Regions from separate parts of the Paenibacillus sp. JL3B1040 genome, predicted to be linked through region 1. Evidence: riboswitches for the same ligand, from Rfam matches in the RefSeq annotation. Region 1 holds a riboswitch; the other holds the start of a gene.
The links. A riboswitch is a leader RNA that binds a small molecule or an ion and turns the genes downstream of it on or off. The one in region 1 is predicted to bind FMN.

Region 1 (9,861 bases):
GATGCCTCAAGAAAAAAGCTTCCAAATTCCGAATATACGTCCCGTTCTCCGTAATGCTGTCGCCAAAAAAAACGATCCGCTTGCGAAGCGGCAACGCGAGTAAGTCAGCGCTTTCAATTTCCGTGGCCATAACGGCCAACCCCTTTCCGGATAAAGTTAAATATGAAACCTGGCCCTGAACTTGCCGGGCGATTCCCCGGTCCAGCGTTTGAATTGCCGGCTGAAATGGGCGATATCCTTGTAGCCCAAGCGCATCGAGACGGCCTCCACCGACAGCTCCGGCTCCATGAGCAGCAGCTTGGCCTTCTTCAGCTTCAGCGCCGATAAATACTGGCGCGGCGACATCCCATAGACGCTGCGGAAGATCCGGTTGCAGGAGGACGCGCTGTAGCCGAGTCCGGCGGTAACCGCCGCGACGGTCTCGCGCGACCGATCCCCGTCGGCTCCGTCCGCAACGTCCCCGCCGGAGCCTCCGCCCCGCCCCGCTGCCGCGCTCCAGGCCTCCGGCTCCTCGACGCTGCGCTCCAGACCGGCGGCGATCTCCGCCGCGATGCGGTTCGTCCGGCTGCCGGGAGCGCCGGATTCTCGCTCCGCCAGCCCTTCGCTCAGCCCGGCGAACAGCTCGAACACGGCGGACAAAGCCCGCATCTTGTCCGCCAGCTTCGCGCCCGCCCCGTCCGAGGTCAGCGAGATCAGCTTGTCCAGGCTTGGCCGAATGATCGCGGCCAGCGGACCGTCCGCGGCGTGCAGGAGATCCTCGCCGCGGCACAGCAGCTCGCGGAGCACGGGCTCGTCGACGTTGAAGTGCAGGCAATAATACGTCATCGGCTCCGTCCCGAGCGCCCGGCTTTCGTGCACGTCCTCGGGGCGCAGCAGCAGGAAGTCGCCGGGGTGCTGCACATACCGCTTGCCCCCCACGATCATCTCCTGGCTGCCCGCCAGCAGCAGGTTCACCTCGAACAGCGGGTGGCTGTGGCGCGGGTACGACCACGCGCTCGTCACCGTCCGCAAATGCGCGGCAAAGAGCTTAAACGTCGAATCCATATCCGGCAGCATATATTCGGTAACCTGATGCTCTCTAGCCACCCTCGTTCCTCCGCTTCCGCGTTTTGGGTCGCCCGCCCCGCCGACTTTGAACGTTTTGGATAAATCGATTGGCGGTTTGGATATGGGCGTTCCCCCAAAGCCTTGTTATAATCAAACTAGCACAACCGCAGCCAATTGAACAGGAGGTAATTAACTTGGGTAAAAATATATTTTTTAACGCGCATCACTCCCCGATGGGGGCTTTCGCCAGCTTTACGCTCGGTTATCCCGGCAAGAGCGGCGGTTTCGACCTTGAGCTGGGCAGCCCGCCGAACCAGAACATCTATATCGGCCTGCAGGACGACGGGCAAGAGCGTTACCGGGCCCTGCCGTTTTACGGCGAAGGCTTGGACGAGCGGGACCGTTATACGACCGAAGAGAGCGGCGACGGGGCCAGCGAGCAGCATTCCGTTCAGAAAAAAGAAAGCGGTCTCATCGTACCGTTCGGCCGCAATGAGATCGTCCGCCGGTTTGGCGCGGCGACCGACGAATGGCAAGCCGGCGATTTGACGTTCCGCCTGATCTCCCCTTTTGAGGGCGTGCCCGACCCGGATACGGCGACGGAGGAGCAGCTGCGTTTCGCGCTCATGCCGGCCGTGCTGGCGGAAATCACGGTTGACAATACCCGGGGAACCTCGACACGCCAAGCCTTCTTCGGCTTGCAGAACGCCGACGCCTTCAGCGCGATCCGCCGCTTGGAGGACGTGACCGACGGCCGGATTTGCGGCCTCGGCCAGGGCCGTCACACGGCGATCGCGGCAAGCGACCCGCGTATCACGAGCGCCGGATTTTTCAAAATGGAGTCGATCCTCCAGCCGAAGGTTCCGGAAAATCTCCGGTTCGGCCTCGGCCCGGTGGGTGCGCTGCTCATGGATACCCCGGCGGGCGAGAAAGCCACCTATCGCTTTGCGCTCTGCTTCTACCGCGCCGGTTATGTCACGACCGGAATGGATGCGTCCTACTACTACACGCGATATTTCGCCAACATCGAGGAAGTGGCCGCCTATGCGCTTCAGCAGTTCGACCGCAAGCTGGAAGTCGCCCGTCAAGCCGACGCGCTCGTTAGCGGAGCCAAGCTGAACGAGGATCAGAAGTTTATGCTCGCGCACGCCATCCGCAGCTATTACGGCTCCACCGAGCTGCTGGAGCATGACGGCAAGCCGCTGTGGATCGTGAACGAAGGCGAATATCGGATGATGAATACGTTCGATCTGACGGTCGACCAGCTGTTTTTTGAGCTAAAAATGAACCCATGGACGGTCAAAAACGAGCTGGACCTGTTCACCCGCCGCTACAGCTATCAAGACACGGTACGGCTTCCCGGGGATAGGACCGAATATCCCGGCGGCATCAGCTTTACGCATGACATGGGCGTGGCCAACTCGTTCTCCCGTCCGGGGTTTTCGGCTTACGAGCTGCATGCGATCGATGACTGCTTCTCCCACATGACACACGAGCAACTCGTCAACTGGGTGCTTAGCGCCGCCGTTTACGTCAATCAGACGAATGACCGCGTTTGGCTGGACCGCAACCTGCCGATCCTCGAGCAATGTCTGGAGAGCATGGTGAACCGCGACCATCCGGAGCCGGCCCAGCGGACCGGCATCATGGGACTGGACAGTTCCCGCACGATGGGCGGTGCCGAAATCACCACCTACGACAGTCTGGATGTTTCGCTGGGGCAAGCGCGGAACAACATTTATTTGGCAGGCAAAAGCTGGGCGGCGTACGTGGCGATGGAGAAGCTGCTGCGCGCGAGCGGCCGCGAGGCGGCGGCCGGACTGGCCGGGCGGCAAGCCGAGCTGTGCGCGGCAACGATCACCGCGCATCTGCTGCCGGGCGGCTACATTCCGGCGGTCATTCAGGAGAACAACGACTCCAAGATCATCCCGGCCATCGAAGGACTCGTCTTCCCGCTGTACACCGGCTGCGAAGAAGCGCTGGACCGGAACGGCCGGTTCAGCGAATATATCCGGGCTTTGGCTACGCACCTGGATACGGTGCTGCAGCCCGGCGTCTGCCTGTTCGAAGACGGCGGTTGGAAGCTGTCCTCGACGAGCAACAACTCCTGGCTCAGCAAAATCTATCTGTGCCAATTTATCGCCCGCCGGATCCTCGGTCTCGCCTGGGACGAACAAGGGCAAGCGGCCGATGCGGCCCATGTCGCCTGGCTGACTTCCGAGAAGAACGCCTACTGGAGTTGGAGCGATCAGATGATGGCCGGCGTCATCTGCGGCAGCCGTTATTATCCGCGCGGCGTGACGGCGATTTTGTGGCTGGACGAGAACTAAGCCGAAACGGCGAAAGGGGTTGCCCTAAAGGTCGTCAATTCAATGCTCGGCTTTATTCTTAAGACGGTGGGATGGTGGGATGGTGAGGTTAGGGGAACAGACCCCTGGACCCCTGCCGCCGGACTTTTGTACGAAATATCGTACAGAAGCAAAAAAGCACTGGCGTCCCGCCACAGCCACTTCCTGCAAGCACCAAAAAGTTGGACGGAAAAGATACCTTTTTCGTCCAACTTTGATGTTCAGCTGCGGGCCGCCCGGTTGCGACCGGCATGCTTCGCTTGATACAGGGCTTCGTCGCTGGCTTTGAACAGCTCCGGCAGCGGGGAGTCGTCTCCCGCGGAGACGGTCACGACGCCGATGCTGATCGTGTACTCGGGACGCCACGTATCTTCCCGGCTCTCGAGCACGGACGCGCGCAGCGATTCGGCAAACCGGTCCGAAGCCGGCTCGTCCGCCCCCGGAAGGAAGATGGCGAACTCATCCCCGCCGTACCGGCCGAACAAATCCCCCGGCTTCAGCCGCGGCCGGACCTTCCCGGCGAATTCCCGCAGCAGTTCGTCTCCGACATGATGCCCGAACGAGTCGTTAATCGTCTTAAAATGATCGACATCGATCAGGATAAACGAAGCGGGGATCGCTTCCTTCCGACAGCGGCGCAGCGCCTCCCGCGTTTGATGCATGAACGCCCGGCGGTTCAGCGCGCCGGTCATATCGTCATAGCTGGCCAATCTCAGCAATTCCCGGTCGGTCCCTTCCTTGGACAGCAGAAAAAAGCCCATGTTTCCCAGCATCATGATCGCGTACAAGGCCAGGAAGGATAAGGTCCGATAGATGCCGGGAGCCAGCATGTCCACCGGCACGGAGGTAAATAAAGCCAGCGGCGTGCGAACGACCAAGGCGGCCGCTATGGTCAAATACATGTAGCCTAACAGCAGCGACAGCGGGGACTTGGACGGCGAAGCCGCCAGCCGGACGGCGGGTACGGAGAGCATCACCGCGATCGCAAGGGATACGACGGCGATGCGAAGCGGGGCGGTATTATGCAGGATCACAACCAGCAAATAAGCGGCCATGCCAATTGCCGTCCAACCGGCGTAAAACCGCCTCGCTCCGGCGCCGAATCCGCCAGCCACCCGCAGCAAAGCCGCGGTTTCCAGCGCGACGCCCAGCAGGAAAACCAGATTGGCGGCAACGATGGCCGCCATGCTCGGAACTTGTCCCGAAACGACAAATAACCCCCAGGTTATGGCCTGGAGCCATTTGGCCGCATAAAACAGGTCGATCGCCGACTCCTTCGAGCCGCGGAACTTGTATGCGCTAAAGAGGATGACGGCAAGGAGATGGCCCAGCATGAGCAAAACGAATACCGTCTTCATATCCAAATTCAGATCCATCATGAACGATCCACCGTCTCCATCCGCCCTACGATAATTCATCGTTTATCATTCTTTTTATCATACAACAAATTTCGCCAAAAGAGGGATGCGGGATGAAAAAAAGCGAGCTTGTCCAACCCATGGAACGGGAGGAAAAGCTCGCTTTATCATGATCGGATGAATCGATTAGGAATTGCCGTCCCCCTGGCGGGAGATCAGGAACAACGTCCCCCAGATCAGCACGAATCCGCACGCCTGAGCGACCGTGATCACTTGCTGGAAGGCGATCCAGTTGACCAGGACGCCAACCATCGGAAAACTCAACTCCGCCAGTGTGGCAACCGACGCTTTGGTCGTCGTGAGCCCCTTGTAATAGACAAGCAGGCTGAGCAGCCCCGGCAGCAACGCTTGTCCCAGCATATTGAGGGAAAGCGCGGCGATTTGCGTGGTGCCGGCCGGCAGATGCCAAGCGGCCCCTTCGTTCCAAGTGATGGCAAGCAGCAGCGGCAGCGCCAATAGAAACCGCAGCGACGTTACCGTTTCGTATTTCATATGTCCGACCATCATCCGGCCCATGACCGTGGATCCGCCCCACAGCGCGGCGGCGCCCAACGACAGCAGGCTGCCGATCTGCACGAAATCGCTCCAATGTCCGATCGGCATCGTAAATCCGAAGGTCAGCAAATACGTGCCGAACAGCGCAATGATCAACAACCCGAAGAAGTGCCGAGGCAGCTTCTCCTTGAGCAGCAATCCGGCCAGCAGGATCGCAAACAGCGGCTGCATTTTTTGCAGCAGCAGGACGGCGTTCAGGTTCCCGCTGGTCAGCGCCATGGTAAACAGAATCGTGGCGATGGCCGAACCGCCCCAGGAAATAAAAAGCAGCGCGCCCCCTTGCCGCCAGCCGAGCCCTTTGAGCTCGGTGCGGTTTCTCCATAAGACCGGAACGGCAAAGAGCGCAATGATCAGATGCTCGATGAGTACGATTTGCGCCGACGTGAGCGATTTCAGCAGGATGACCCGAAATAACGGATCGACGCCCCACAGTGCCGCGCCCAGCACAACAAGCCAAAAACCGCTTCGCGAGTTGCGCGCCTTCGCCGCTTCAAACGAACGTTGGGCCGTGCCTGCCGAGCCCGCAAGCGCCCCGGCGGCCGCTCCGGCCCGCATCCGGATGCGGTTGTCTGCATTTGCATTTTTCATGGTAATATCCCCTTCTTGAGTACGGGGTCTAAGCAGAAAACCCCCGCAGAACCTTCGTAAAGGTTTGCGGGGGCTGACCAAATAAGCCTGGCAGGAACCGTACCGGTCCCAAAATCAAACTCAGCTTCATTGATCTTCTCCCATCCGGACTTTACCGTCGGCCTTGGAATCGCACCAAGTCAGTCGCGTACGGCCGCTAAAGGCCGCAGGCGAGTCGCGGGCTGCGGTTTCCCTCAATGAGAAACCCTCACCGCCGGTCGGGAATTTCACCCTCCCCCGAAGATCCCTATTCATTTAAATTTTGATTGCTTAAGTTGTTTCTATCATAACCTAAGACTTTGGGTAGCTCTGTTACAAAAATCACATACTCTTCTCGCGTCCGAACCTTCCAATTCTATCCCCGTTTGACCACGTCGAAATTGCTTTCGAGCAGCAGCCAATTTTGCGGAAAACTCAAGCCCAGCTTCCAATAGCTCATCCCGCGCAGCCCCAGCTCCTTGATCAGATTAAACTTGGCTTGAATCGAGCGGGCGTCCTCGAACCATACTTCATGCTCCCGTCCTTCTTCATCCCAATAGTGAAAAAACGGAGCTTGATCCCGGTCGCTGTATTGGATAGCGACGCCGTACCGCGCGGCGATTTGAATCGCCTGCTGCGGACTGACCGCCCGCGCAACGCTTCCCTGTACGAACGGCAGCGTCCAGTCGTAGCCGTACAGGTTTTGCCCCATCATGATTTTGGAGCCGGGCATTTCCGTCAAGGCGTATTCGAGTACCTCCCGGACCGGGCCAATGGGCGACACCGCCTGGGCCGGACCTCCGCTGTAGCCCCACTCATAGGTCATGATCACGACGAAGTCGGCGATTTCCCCGTGCGCCCGGTAATCATGGGCTTCGTACCACAAGCCTTGCTGACCGGCGCTTGTCTTGGGCGCCAGGGCGGTGGACATCAGCCAGCCCTGCTGCGCAAAACGCGCTTTGGCTTTACGCAAGAAGGCGTTGTAGGCCTCCCGGTCGGCCGGCCGCAAGAATTCGAAATCAAAGTGGATGTCCCGAAACCCGTATTGGTTTGCCGTCGTGACAATGTTGTCCAAGAAACGGTCCTGCACCGGCATCTCGTTCAGCAGAATCCGGCCAAGCTCATCGCTGAACTGATCGTTCTCCTGATTCGTGATCACCATCATCAGCACTACCCGATTCGCCCGGGCAATTTCCGGAAACTCGTTCAGCGGCGGCTCCCGGAGCGAGCCGTCCCGCTGCGCCTGAAAGCTGAACGGGGCCAGGTACGTCAAGTGCCGCGCCGCTTCGCGCGCGCTTTCCTCCAGCGCCGGAGCAACCGTTCCGCCGCGCGGTTCGACATAGGCGTTAAATTCGGCGCTTCTTCGCGGCCGCGGCGGGATATACAGCCGGAAGCCAATCGACAGGGGATGATCCACGGCAATGGCGTTGACGCGGGCCAGCTCCTGATAACTTAAGCCGAAACGCTGCGCGATCGACCACAGGCTATCCCCGGGACGAACCCAGTAATAGCTGCCGACGATCGGAATGACCAAGGTTTGTCCAACCACAAGCCGCTCCGGATTCGGCAGTTCATTGGCTTCGGCGATATCTTCATAAGGCACGCCATAAGCTTCCGCGATGCTATACGTCGTTTGGCCCGGCTGGACGACATGAATCTGCATTTACTCCCCTCCTTCATATGGATCATGCTATCTACATCCTATGAAGGAGCTGGTTTGGCCTATTCCGGCAGTAAAGCCTACGTCAGAATGCCGGTAGGGCAATCTCGTCGTAATTCTCCTCGAGGAACCGCTTGACTTCCGGACTGGAAATCGCCTTCGCCAGCTTCTGAATCGCTTCCGAATCCCGGTTGTCCTGACGCGCCACCAAGGTGATCGCGAAGGCCGATTCGAGCGTTTCCGTCAGCAAGGCGTCCTTCTTCGGCGTAAGTCCCAGCGGGCTGGCATAAGCCGGAGTCATCAGCACCAAATCGGCATCGTCCAGCATCCGGGCCAGCATGAGCAGATCGACTTCCTCGAATTTGTAGTTGTGGCTGTTTTCCACAATATCGGCCAAAGTCGCGTTGATGCCCACGCCCTCCTTCAGCTTGATCACGCCGGCTTTATCCAGCATGTCGAGGGAACGGCCTCCGTTGGACGCATCGTTGGCGATCACGATCGTCGCCCCGTCCGGAAGTTCCTCCATGGATTTGTAACGTTTGGAGTATGCGCCGTAAACGGCGTGATAAACCGGTTGAACCGGGACAAGGTTGGCATTTTTGTTCTTATTATACTCTTCCATCCAAGGCACGTGCTGGAAGAAGTTCGCGTCCACTTCCTTGTTCGCCAGCGCATCGTTCGGCTGCACGTTGTCGGACAGCACGACGACTTCCAGATCGATGCCTTCCTCCTTAAGCTGCGGCTTAATCAACTCCAGGATGTCCGTCATCGGCGGAATCAAAGAAGCGACCTTCAACGTGGTCGTTTCCGTCGTTTCGGCCTCTGCCGCCGGCGGTGCCGCCACGCCCGTCTCCGCATTCCCGGCATTTGCAGCGTTTGACGTGTTGCCGTTGTTTCCGCAAGCGCTCAGCACCAGCATCAGCAGCGCCAGCGCCATCATCCATTTTCCTGTCTTCATCATGGTTTCTCCCTCCGAATATTAGCGTTTATCCAGCCAGCGGGACAACGCATTCCCTATAAATTGAATTCCTTGCACCAGAACAATCATCAGCAGGATCACGACGGCCATCAACTCGGTTTCGAACCGCTGATAACCGTAGCGGATGGCGAAATCGCCAACCCCGCCGCCGCCGACCACGCCCATCACCGTCGAGTAGGAAATGAAGCTGATGGTCGAGGAGGTCAGCCCCAGCACCAAGCCGGAGCGGGCTTCCACGTACAAAAACTTCGTGATGATCTGAAGCGTAGACGCCCCCATGGACCGCGCCGATTCGATCACGCCGCGCGGCACCTCCAGCAGCGATTGCTCGACGAACCGCGCATAAATGGCGGTCGCGACGACCGCCAGCGGCACGGAGGCGGCCAAAGTCCCGATCGCCGTGCCGACGATAAGGCGGGTCAGCGGAATCATGAACACCACCAGCAGCAGGAACGGGAACGAGCGGACGACATTCACCACACCGTTCAGCAGGCCGTACCCCAGGCGGTGTTCGTACAGCTGGCCTTTGCCGGTCAGATACAGGGCCGTTCCCGCCGGCAAACCGAGCAGGACGGCAGCGATCAGCGCAATTCCGACCATGAGGAACGTCTCGCCGATCGCTTCGCCGATCTGGCTGCGATACTGGACGAAACCGTCCCACATCAAAGTTATATCCAGCACCCTTACACCTCCGTCACGCCAAGCAGTTGCTCCCGATAGGAAGCGCTATAGCTCGTCATTCCGGAGGTTCCGGCCGCCGCTTCCTTTCGCTCAAGCGTCAACGAATCGGTCAGCCGACCGTCTTCCAGCACCGAAACCCCTTGGCAGATGCTGCGCACCACATCCATTTCATGCGTGACGATGACGACCGTCACGCCAAGCGTCCGATGGATATGCAGCAGCACTTCGAGAATCTCCGCGGTCGTCTTCGGGTCCAGCGAGGAGGTCGGCTCATCGCAGAGCAGAATGTCCGGCCGGTTCGCCAGCGCCCGCGCGATGGCCACCCGCTGCTTCTGCCCGCCGCTGAGGGAGGCCGGGTATTGGCCGGCCTTGTCTTCCAGGCCGACAAAACGCAGGCATTCCCGGACGCGGTCGGCCCGCTCCCTCCTTCGCAAGCCCGCAAGCTCCAGCGGCACCGACACATTGCCGCTGACCGTGCGGTTATTCAACAGGTGGAACTGTTGAAAAATCATCCCGATCGACCGCCGTACCTCGCGCCGCGCGCTCTCGGGGAGGGCCGTAAGCTCC
Region 2 (9,861 bases), 2.1 Mb from region 1:
TAAAGGCCGTGCCGTGGTTATCGGTGTTTTGCGCCACCATCGGTTGCAGGTCCAGCTCTTCGGCCCGCTCCGCCGTAATCGGCAGGCAGACCAGACCGCGGCCTTGCGTGATCATGAAGTTGATCACTTCGGGCGTCGCTTTTTCGGCCAGGGCCAAAAAGTCCCCTTCATTCTCCCGGTCTTCGTCGTCGACGACGATGATGACCTTGCCTCGCATCAATTCGTAGATCGCTTCTTCAACCCGATCTAATACAATATCGCTCATAGCTTTCCCCTCCTTATTATATGTAGTTCAAAATGTCGTCTTCGGATCACGAAGTGATTCACAGCGGCGGTTTCGGCGGCGAATCGATGACGAAATGGGTGGGTGCCTTGCTAACGGAACTCAGAGACGTTATTTCTCTGCAAATTGGGCGATTCTTGCCCTAACGGAACCAGGAGGTCTTATTTCGAGACAATACGGCTGATTTGCTGCCAATTAAGCTCAATAAGGTCTCTGAGTTCCGTTGCATCGGGAAATCGCCGGGAAATGAGACAATAAGAGCTCTCCGTTCCGTTACAAGTTCCAGCCAAAACGGATAGGTTCTCTTTCGGTCGCAGCCCGTGTTCCTCACTTCATCCAGTTCGACGCCAAACAATCGCATAACAACCAGTTTTTAAACAAACCCGTTCGCGGCCAGAAAAGGCAGGTTGATTCCCGACTCACCGCCGCCGCTTACATCCTCCGCATCAACGCCGTCTCTGCCGAACTTCAGCAGATGGTCCACGTACTTCCCGAGCACGTCGCATTCCAGATTGACCGTGTCTCCGGCCCGTTTGAAGGCCAACACCGTTTCGGCCAACGTATGCGGGATGATCGAGATCGTAAACGTGCCGCCGCGCGCTTCCACCACCGTCAAGCTGATGCCGTCCACCGCGATCGAACCTTTCGGAATAATGTATTTGAACAAAGACGGCTTGTGGGGCTTGATGGTGTACACGACCGCGTTTTGATCCTGGCTGGTGCCCAAAATCGTGCCGACTCCATCGACATGCCCCTGAACGATGTGGCCGCCGAACCTGCCGTTCGCCGCCATCGCCCGCTCCAGATTGACGCGGCTCCCGGCTTTCAAATCCTTCAGATTGGTGTTGCGGTACGTTTGCGGCATCACATCCACCGTAAAAGAGGCAGCGTCGAATGAGACGGCCGTCAGACAGACGCCGTTGACCGCAATGCTGTCGCCCAGCTTGATGCCTTCCGTAACGACGTTCGCAGAGATGCCGAGCAACATCGCTTCGCCTTTACGGCCGATCGATTTCATCGTGCCGATTTCCTCCACTAGTCCCGTAAACATTCAGATTCCCCCTCCTTCTTTACAGCCTGCGCCCAGACCGGAAATCCCCGGATGCACACATTATCTCCGATTTGCTCCACTTCCATGTCGCGCAGGAACACGGCATCCCGCATTAAATCGTACCCGGCGAACATAAAGTTCCCCGCGGCTTCCTTGCCGCCGATCAGCTTGGGAGCGAAAAACAGCACGATTTCGTCCGCAAGCCGCCGCTCCAGCAGCGCCCCGTTCAAACGTCCGCCGCCTTCGACGAGCACGGAGGATATCCCCCGCTTGCCAAGCTGCACGAGCGCTTCCCGAAGATCCACCCGCGGGCCGCCGCCGCAGCGGATGATCTCCGCGCCGCGCCCGGTCAGGCGCTCGGCTTTGGCCGGGTCGGCCTGCTCCGTGGTCAAAATCCACGTCGGCGCCGCCCCGTCGCTCAGCACCTTCGCCGTCTCCGGGATGCGAAGCGTCGAATCCGCGATCACGCGAACCGGCGACAAGCCCGGTACGGACAGCCGGGTCGTAAGCTGCGGATCATCGGCGGCAATCGTCGAAACCCCGACCATAATCGCCTGATGGCGATGGCGCATCGTATGCACGATTTCGCGCGCCTTTTCGTTGGAGATCCATTTGCTGTCCCCGGTACGGGAAGCGATTTTGCCGTCCAACGTACTGGCTGTTTTGACCGTGACATAGGGCAATCCGGTCGTGATGTACTTGATGAACCTACGGTTTAACCTCAAAGCTCGCTCGCGCAGTACGCCGACCTCGACCTCGATACCGGCCGCTCGCAGCATGGCTATGCCTTTCCCGGCTACCAACGGATTCGGATCCTCGCAGGCAACCACGACGCGGCTCACCTTCTCGCGAATAAGCCGCTCCGCGCAAGGCGGGGTCAAGCCATGATGGCTGCAAGGCTCCAACGTTACGTAGACGGTGCTGCCTTCCGCCTGCGAACCGGCCATGTTCAGGGCATGCACTTCGGCGTGCGGGGTCCCCCGCTGCAAATGGGTGCCGAGCCCGACCAACGCCCCTTGCTTGACGACTACGGAGCCGACGACCGGATTGGTTCCGGTTTGTCCCAGCGCCCGCTCCGCCATGTCCAGCGCCAGCGTCATGTAATATTCGTCGTCGATTGCCTTCATCCGTCACACCTCTTCCTGCCGATGGCCTTTTGTATGAAACCAAAATAACCCTGCCGCAATCCGGCAGGGTTGACTATGAGAGTGATTCTACGCATATCGAAAAGAGCGCCGCCATTTCAATATCTGTACGGCCCGCAACCAATCCAACCCGCGCTCACAAAACGCTTGTGAAAAACGGAACTTGTTTGATTGAAACTCTTTAGATTTGAACACCTTCGCAAAAAAACGTTCGTGCTCTCGCGTTTTCCTTCTCCCATCCAGACTATACTGTCGGTCCCGGAATCTCACCGGCTCAGCCGCAAACGCTGGTTAGAGCGCTGGCGGGTCACGGACTTGTGCTACACCGGATAACCATCCGATGAGCCATCACCGTCGGTAGGGAATTTCACCCTGCCCCGAAGGATTGCTGCTTATTTAATTGGATCCCATGACAACATTTATGTTTGCGATGCGTAATAGTCGTTTGGGTTCTGACTGTCTCCCACCAAAATCCTACCACGATCCGATCAATCCTGTCATAGGCTCTGCGGTAATGTTACCACCACAAATTGAAAAATGCAAGGACTCCCGCCGCTACTTTAAGTCATATCGTCCCGAAGCGCATCAATGATATTTTCTTTTTTTATCTTGCTAACGGCATACAGCATTGTAATGAACACGATAAAGAGCACGCCGAACACGCTGATTGCCATACTGCCCCACGGGAACGCAAAATCGATATTGTCCATCCCGCCGGCAACCATTCCTTTGTAAATCAGCCAAGAAAAGATAGCCGCTAGGGGAAGCCCAAAAAGCAACGTCCTCATGCCATAAAAGGCACACTCCAAATTCATCATCTTTTGAAAATCGCGTTCAGACATCCCCACGGAGCGAAGCATGGCAAGTTCCCGCCGACGCAGCTTGATATTCGTGGAAATCGTGTTGAACACATTGGCAACCCCAATCAGCGAAATCAGAATGATAAACGTATAAGCGAACATGTTGACAATGAAGATCATATTTCGGTTCTCTTCAAGTACTTTATTGAGATTGTATAGGTTGTACTCGGCTGTTGTAATTCCCGCCCCCTGAATCATCGTTTCCATTTCAGCCGCCGATTGTGTGGGATTCTTTGACCGAAAGGTCAAGCCCTTAACAGCCACCTGGGCATCGGGGGTTTCAAACTTCTCTTTGAGCGAATAGGGAACCATTATCCTAAAAAAGTATGGCTTCGGCTCGGATTTTTCTATGAGCGGGAGTGTATCAGGCGGCACGGTTTCGACAAACGTAATGCTTACGTTTTGCCCCTGCTCCATCTCCGGCTTGCCATTGGTTTCGGGAGCGATGGTTAAACTCATGGAAGACCTCGTGAACATATTATTTATCCGGTCAGGCTCCTCCACTTTTCCGTCGCCTTGCATTTGGGCAACCGCGATCATCTTCGCGTTTTCCCCGGTATATTCCTCTGAAGGCAAGCCCAAGCCCTTGATTATATTCAGATAGGCGCTGTCCTCAAGAAACTGGAGCTCCATTGGAAGATGTATCGTTTCATCCCGCGAAGGTGAATCCGTGGATTTCCAGTAATCGTCTGAAAGATCGCTTGCTTTGGCAGCGCCTGAATACTTCATAAGCGCTTGATACGAGCTTTCGTAAACCCCATCGGCAGTTTTTAGTTTGTCGTAAAGCGACAACATTTCGCTATCGTCCATGTCCTGCGTCGCCAAACCGATGTCATAATCAGTAACCACTACGGCCCGCTCCGACGCCTGTTTCATATCCGTTACAAAAGAACTGGCCGATATAAACAGCACTACGCTTAAACCAAGGGATAGCACAATGCTGCGATAGCGTTTCTTGTTTCTTTTAAAATTCTTTAGCGCAAGGGTTCCCTCCAAACCGTAAATACGCTGCGCCAGTTTTGACGTTTTCACGGCTTTCGATTCAACTTTTACCTCGTTTGTCTGGCGAATACTCTCCATCACGGGAGTGCTTGCAGCCTTCTTGGCCGGGATATAGGCCGAAATCAGAATGGTAACCAAGCTGACCGCCGCCGCAACGGCAATCGCGGGAGCAGACACCGTCAAGGTTAAAGGTACGGCGCTGTAGGCAATGCTCCCGAAACTTCTGGCGACAACGGAAATCACAAGCCCGATGCTGCCTATGCCAACGATAACGCCAATCGGTATGCCGATTGCGCCAATACATAGCCCCTCAAACAACACCGAATTTCGCAGTTGCCTCGCTGTGGCTCCCACCGACGAGAGAATCCCGAACTGGCGAGTGCGTTCGTTCAGCGAAATGGTGAATGCGTTATAAATCAGAAAAATCGAGCCTATCATAATGATGGCGACCACAATGCCGCCAACTGTGTACAGAAGCACGTTGAACACGTTATCTTCGGAAAGACCCATGAAGCGCAGCACATGATCGTTAAAAACATAAGCTTCGGTTCCGGCTGCGCTGCTTGCGTAAGCGTGAACCTGGCGCGGGTTTTTCAGCGTGACAAATAGGCTGAAGCTGTCCGCTTTGTTCCCAGCATCCGCTGTCGTTATCAAGGTATATCCCGGAGCGGAAGCTTCCTCAAAGCCGGGGCTTTGGCTGATACCGACAACCGTGTAAGTTCTTTCGTCTTGTGGCACAAGCGTTTCTTTCCCGGAAAGGTAAGGGTCGTGTTGACCGAGTTTTTTGTCGCCAGTCATACGGCTTCCGACAGCAAGGGTAAGCTTGTCGCCTACCGCGAATTTAACGCCGCCGTTTGTGGCGACGCGCCCCGAAACAACCATCTCCCCACTGTTTTTCGGCAATCTTCCTGCAACCAGGGTTACGGGCAAGGTATCAAAGGCTTCCTCGCTGTATCCGGCTATAAAAAGATACGGCTTGCTGGGGTTTTTCCCGCCGTCAAGCGTTGCGTAGCCGATATTTTCAAATGTTGCGGTGTTTGCAACTCCCTCGTCGTGGGTTCGTTCCTGTACGAAAGAAGAAGGGACGTCCAAAAACCCAACATGCCAATCGCCGTATTTCTCGGCCGCGCCGTTTGCCATATAGTTCAGCAAGGAAACGCCAAAGGTGGTTACAGCCGTTATCATCGCGGCGGACAATACCACTCCGATGATCGTGACAACCGTTTGGGTACGGCTTTTTTTCATACTTTGCAGGGTGACTTTGTTGAAAATGTTCATGGCCGCACCCGCTCATCTCTCACGACTTTGCCGTCTGATATGCCGATAATGCGGTCTGCTTGCAGGGCGATATTCTCGTCATGGGTGACGAGGAGAAGGGTCTGCCCATATTTTTGATTGCTTTCTTTCAACAGCTTGATGATTTCATGTCCATTCCGGCTGTCCAAACTGCCCGTGGGCTCGTCAGCCAACATGACCGCCGGGGCGTTCATCAAAGCGCGTCCGATGGAAACGCGCTGTTGCTGGCCGCCCGAAAGCTGATTGGGCAAATGCGTTTTGCGGTCTTGCAGCCCAAGCAATTCGAGCAAGTCATCAAGCCTCTCCTTATTGACCTTCCGCTTGTCCATCAGGATCGGCAAGGTGATGTTCTCCACCACATTCAGCGTGGGGATGAGGTTGTGAAACTGGTAAATCAGCCCGACTTGCCGCCTGCGGAAAATAGCCAGTTTTGTATTGTTTTGGGCATATACATCCTGCCCGTCCAAATATACCTTTCCGCTTGTCGGCACGTCCACACCGCCGATGATGTGAAGCAATGTGGATTTACCGGAGCCGGAGGAACCGATGATGGCGGTAAACTCCCCCTTTTCGATGGTAAGCGAAACATGGTCAAGCGCGGCAACTTGGTTTTCGCCCTTGCCATAGACCTTGCATAAATTTTCAATTTTTAAGAGCTCCATGATGCAAGCCTCCCTTTCTCATGGTTTACCCCTATCATAGAGCTTTCGGCTTACATCTCTGTGACTTTCCGGTGAGAGATTCGTCACTTTGGGAAACGAATGGTAAAGATCGCGCCGCCCTGCGGGTGATTTTTGGCGGTAATCGTCCCTCCTTGCCGGGTTATGATCATTTTGCAGAGAGCCAGTCCAATCCCGTATCCTGTTGCGTTTGCGCTTTTCCCGCGATAAAATCGGTCAAACAGGCGGGGAATATCTTCTTTTTCAAAACCCGTGCCGCTGTCGCGGATGGCCATTTCGGCAAACAGGGGGTTGTCCGTGCAGACAATCTCAATCTTTCCGTGCTCGCCTGCGCTGTCCAGACAATTTTTGAGGATGTTTTGCATGGCTTCCGACAGCCAACCTGAATCGCCCTGAATCATCATCCCTTTCGGAACGTCGATTTGCAAATTAATATCGCGGAGTTCCATTGGGATGAGGAGCGGGCGAAGCGCGGCGCGTACAAGAGCGTTCACCTCGATCCGCTCGCTTTGGAATACCACAATGCCCGCGTCCAAGCGGGACAATTTTAAGAGGGAAGTAATCAGCCAATCCATTCGCACCAGCAATTCCTCCGTTTCCCGCACAAAGGCTTTTCGCTCGTTTTCATCGGGATGATTCGCTAACAAGGACAGAATGAGGTTCGCGGATGTGAGCGGGGTGCGGAGTTGGTGGGCTATATCGGCCAACGAATCGGCAAGATGTTCTTTTTCTTTTTTCAATGCATCGTTTTGCTCCCGAATCCGCAACATCATTTTTGTGATCTCGCTGTGCAGAATGGAAAGCTCGCCCTCGTCCGACTCACCGATATACAGATGGTCTGCATGATGAAGCACCAGGTCGATTTGATTTGAAATCCGCGCAATGCTGTTGTATCGGGCTTTGGTAAACACGAAAAACGCCGTGCCAAAGGCGGCGGCAGAAGACGTGGCAAGGATTCCCGCCGCCGTATTGATGGCAAATCCCAGCATTACAGCGGCGGCGGCCATGAAGGAGAACAGAATGGCAAACTGCCGAAACTCTCTATTCCGAAGCATACTCGCCCCCCAATCTATACCCTGTCCCGCGCACGGTGAGAATAATTTGCGGGTTTGCCGGATCATTCTCGATCTTCTCCCGCAAACGCTTGATGTACACGGTCAGTGTATTGTCATTGACAAACTCGCCCGCCGCGTCCCACAATTCGTCAAGCAGCCTCCCCCTCGTGATAACACTTTTGGGGTTGTTAATAAACACCAGCAACAAGCGGTATTCTAAGGCGGATAGAAACACCTCGCTGCCGTTTTTTTTCACAACACCGCTTGCCGTATCGACATGCAGCCCGCAGATTTCAAAAGCCGACCGGAAGCGCCCGCTTTTACGCAAGGCGCTGCCAATTCGCGCCATCAATTCACGCGGACGAAAAGGCTTGGTGATATAGTCGTCCGCGCCCATGTTCAGTCCGGTAACCACACTCGCCTCGTCGCCGGAAGCCGTCAGAAAGATAACGGGTACATCCCCTGCTTCTTTGATATCCGTGCAAACCGTAAAGCCATTTCCGTCAGGCAAGGAAATATCAACGAGCGCGAGGTCAAATTTATTCCCGGCAAGCGCGGCAAGTGCCTCATTCCGCGTAGGAGCGTGGGTGACAATAAATCCTTCCGAGCGGAGCAAAAGTATAAGGTTTTTAGCGATTGCCTTATCGTCCTCCACCAAAAATATCCGTGGCATTAGCCAAACCTCCGTTTCCTGATCCATTCCTATAAATCGTCTTTGATTGATTGCATAATACATCTGCATTAAACAGTTGTAAACCGTGCAATTTCGCTTTCTGCCAAATGGCGAGCAGACGCCTCTAGTCTCCTTCAATGTAAAAACAGAGCCAGAACTTCGCTTTGGAAGTCTTGACTCTACGGATTTCCGTGGCCGAGTGAATAAATCATGTCCAAACAGGCAACCTTAAACCTCGATATCCCCAGCGAAAAATCATGATCATTCAGGAGGAGTTTAGCATGGCAAAACCCGACGACCGTTCCGATAATGTCGAGAAGCTTCAGGACAGCATTCAAGATACGATCGAAAACTTCCGCGAAGGTCAAGACTATCTAAGCGAACATGCCGACGAAATCTCCGGCGAAGAGAAGCGGCAAATCGAGGAGAAAAACGAAAGACGGCTTAAAGCCATCGAAGGTCAACGCGAAGAAGTGAAGGATGAGGCGGCTCATCAAGGAAATTCTTAAAGTCCGCTTGGAATCAGGGCGCCGGATATGAAGCGGATCAAGCAAAAAGGGGTGTTTCGGCTCGCCAGCATAACTGGCGGCGAAACACCCCTTTATACGTTGCGGGATTAAGCCTCGTCCCACACCGTAACTTCCTTCATCTTGTCCCCAGGACGAACCTGATCCACAAGCTCCATCCCCGAAGTTACTTTGCCGAATACAGTATGCACACCGTTCAAATGCGGTTGCGGCTCATACACGATGAAGAACTGGCTGCCGCCGGTATCTTTGCCGGCATGGGCCATCGACAGCACGCCGCGCTCGTGTTTGGTGACATTCGTATCCGTCTCGCATTTGATCGTGTAGCCGGGTCCGCCCGTTCCTGTTCCATGCGGGCAACCGCCTTGCGCCACAAACCCCGGGATCACGCGATGGAACGTAAGTCCGTTATAGAATCCGGAATTCGCCAGCTTTTCGAAGTTGGCGACCGTACCGGGAGCTTCCTCCGGCAGGAACTGAATTTCCACCTCGCCGCCTTTTTCCAATACGATTTTACCTTTTTTCATATCCGCACACACCCTTCTTCTTGAACATCATAGGACAAACCTCCTCCAGTTTACTAAAAAAAAGCCCTTCAAGCAAAAAAGCCGGGCAGAGAGCCGGACGAAACCCGGTTCCCCTGCCTCGGCCTTACTTTATCCGTTGTTGCCGATTACTTCAGTGACGGCTGTTTGGCGATCCGCTCGGGGATGACGTCGCAGGCGATCAAGTCCTGCAGCGACTCCCGCTTCACGACAAGATCGCTGCGTCCGTCTTGAACGAAGACGACCGCCGGACGGCGAATCCGGTTATAATTGCTGGCCATGGCATAGTTATAGGCGCCGGTGCAGGCCACGGCGAGCAAATCGCCGCTGTTCACCTTCGGCAAATCTACGTCCCAGATCAACATATCGCCGCTCTCGCAGCATTTGCCGGCGATCGATACGGTCTCTTCGTTCGCATCATTACCGCGATTCGCCAGCATCGCCTCATATTTGGAGCCGTAAAGGGCCGGACGCGGGTTGTCCGTCATCCCGCCATCCACGGCGACGTATTTACGCACGCCGGGAATATCCTTGCTGGTTCCCGCCGTATAAAGCGTCGTGCCTGCATCCCCAACGATGCTCCGGCCCGGTTCAACCCAGATTTCCGGAAGCTGCGGGTAGCTGGCAAATTCCCGTTTGACCGCCTCCGTAATCGCGCCGACGTAATCGGAAACCTTCAGCGGCGTGTCGCCTTCCGTATAACGAATGCCAAAACCGCCGCCCAAATTGACGACCTTGAAGATA

Region 2: it holds a riboswitch for FMN, as region 1 does, so the genes downstream of both, ribD (bifunctional diaminohydroxyphosphoribosylaminopyrimidine deaminase/5-amino-6-(5-phosphoribosylamino)uracil reductase RibD) here and ACZF99_RS05440 (DMT family transporter) in region 1, are expected to answer to the same signal.

The regions. Positions count from the first base shown of each region.
Region 1 is NZ_CM169317.1:1,250,210-1,260,070, reverse strand. Features, by position in the region: gene ACZF99_RS05460 (alpha/beta fold hydrolase) at 1-130, opposite strand, end outside; gene ACZF99_RS05455 (AraC family transcriptional regulator) at 157-1,086, opposite strand; gene ACZF99_RS05450 (glycoside hydrolase family 52 protein) at 1,242-3,377, shown strand; gene ACZF99_RS05445 (GGDEF domain-containing protein) at 3,617-4,813, opposite strand; gene ACZF99_RS05440 (DMT family transporter) at 4,940-5,956, opposite strand; FMN riboswitch at 6,085-6,244, opposite strand; gene ACZF99_RS05435 (glycoside hydrolase family 18 protein) at 6,351-7,637, opposite strand; gene ACZF99_RS05430 (MetQ/NlpA family ABC transporter substrate-binding protein) at 7,720-8,592, opposite strand; gene ACZF99_RS05425 (methionine ABC transporter permease) at 8,614-9,276, opposite strand; gene ACZF99_RS05420 (methionine ABC transporter ATP-binding protein) at 9,297-9,861, opposite strand, start outside.
Region 2 is NZ_CM169317.1:3,356,657-3,366,517, forward strand. Features, by position in the region: gene ACZF99_RS15180 (bifunctional 3,4-dihydroxy-2-butanone-4-phosphate synthase/GTP cyclohydrolase II) at 1-265, opposite strand, end outside; gene ribE (riboflavin synthase) at 657-1,334, opposite strand; gene ribD (bifunctional diaminohydroxyphosphoribosylaminopyrimidine deaminase/5-amino-6-(5-phosphoribosylamino)uracil reductase RibD) at 1,319-2,461, opposite strand; FMN riboswitch at 2,703-2,868, opposite strand; gene ACZF99_RS15195 (ABC transporter permease) at 3,040-5,619, opposite strand; gene ACZF99_RS15200 (ABC transporter ATP-binding protein) at 5,616-6,299, opposite strand; gene ACZF99_RS15205 (sensor histidine kinase) at 6,383-7,372, opposite strand; gene ACZF99_RS15210 (response regulator transcription factor) at 7,359-8,045, opposite strand; gene tlp (small acid-soluble spore protein Tlp) at 8,327-8,554, shown strand; gene ACZF99_RS15220 (peptidylprolyl isomerase) at 8,662-9,099, opposite strand; gene lysA (diaminopimelate decarboxylase) at 9,246-9,861, opposite strand, start outside.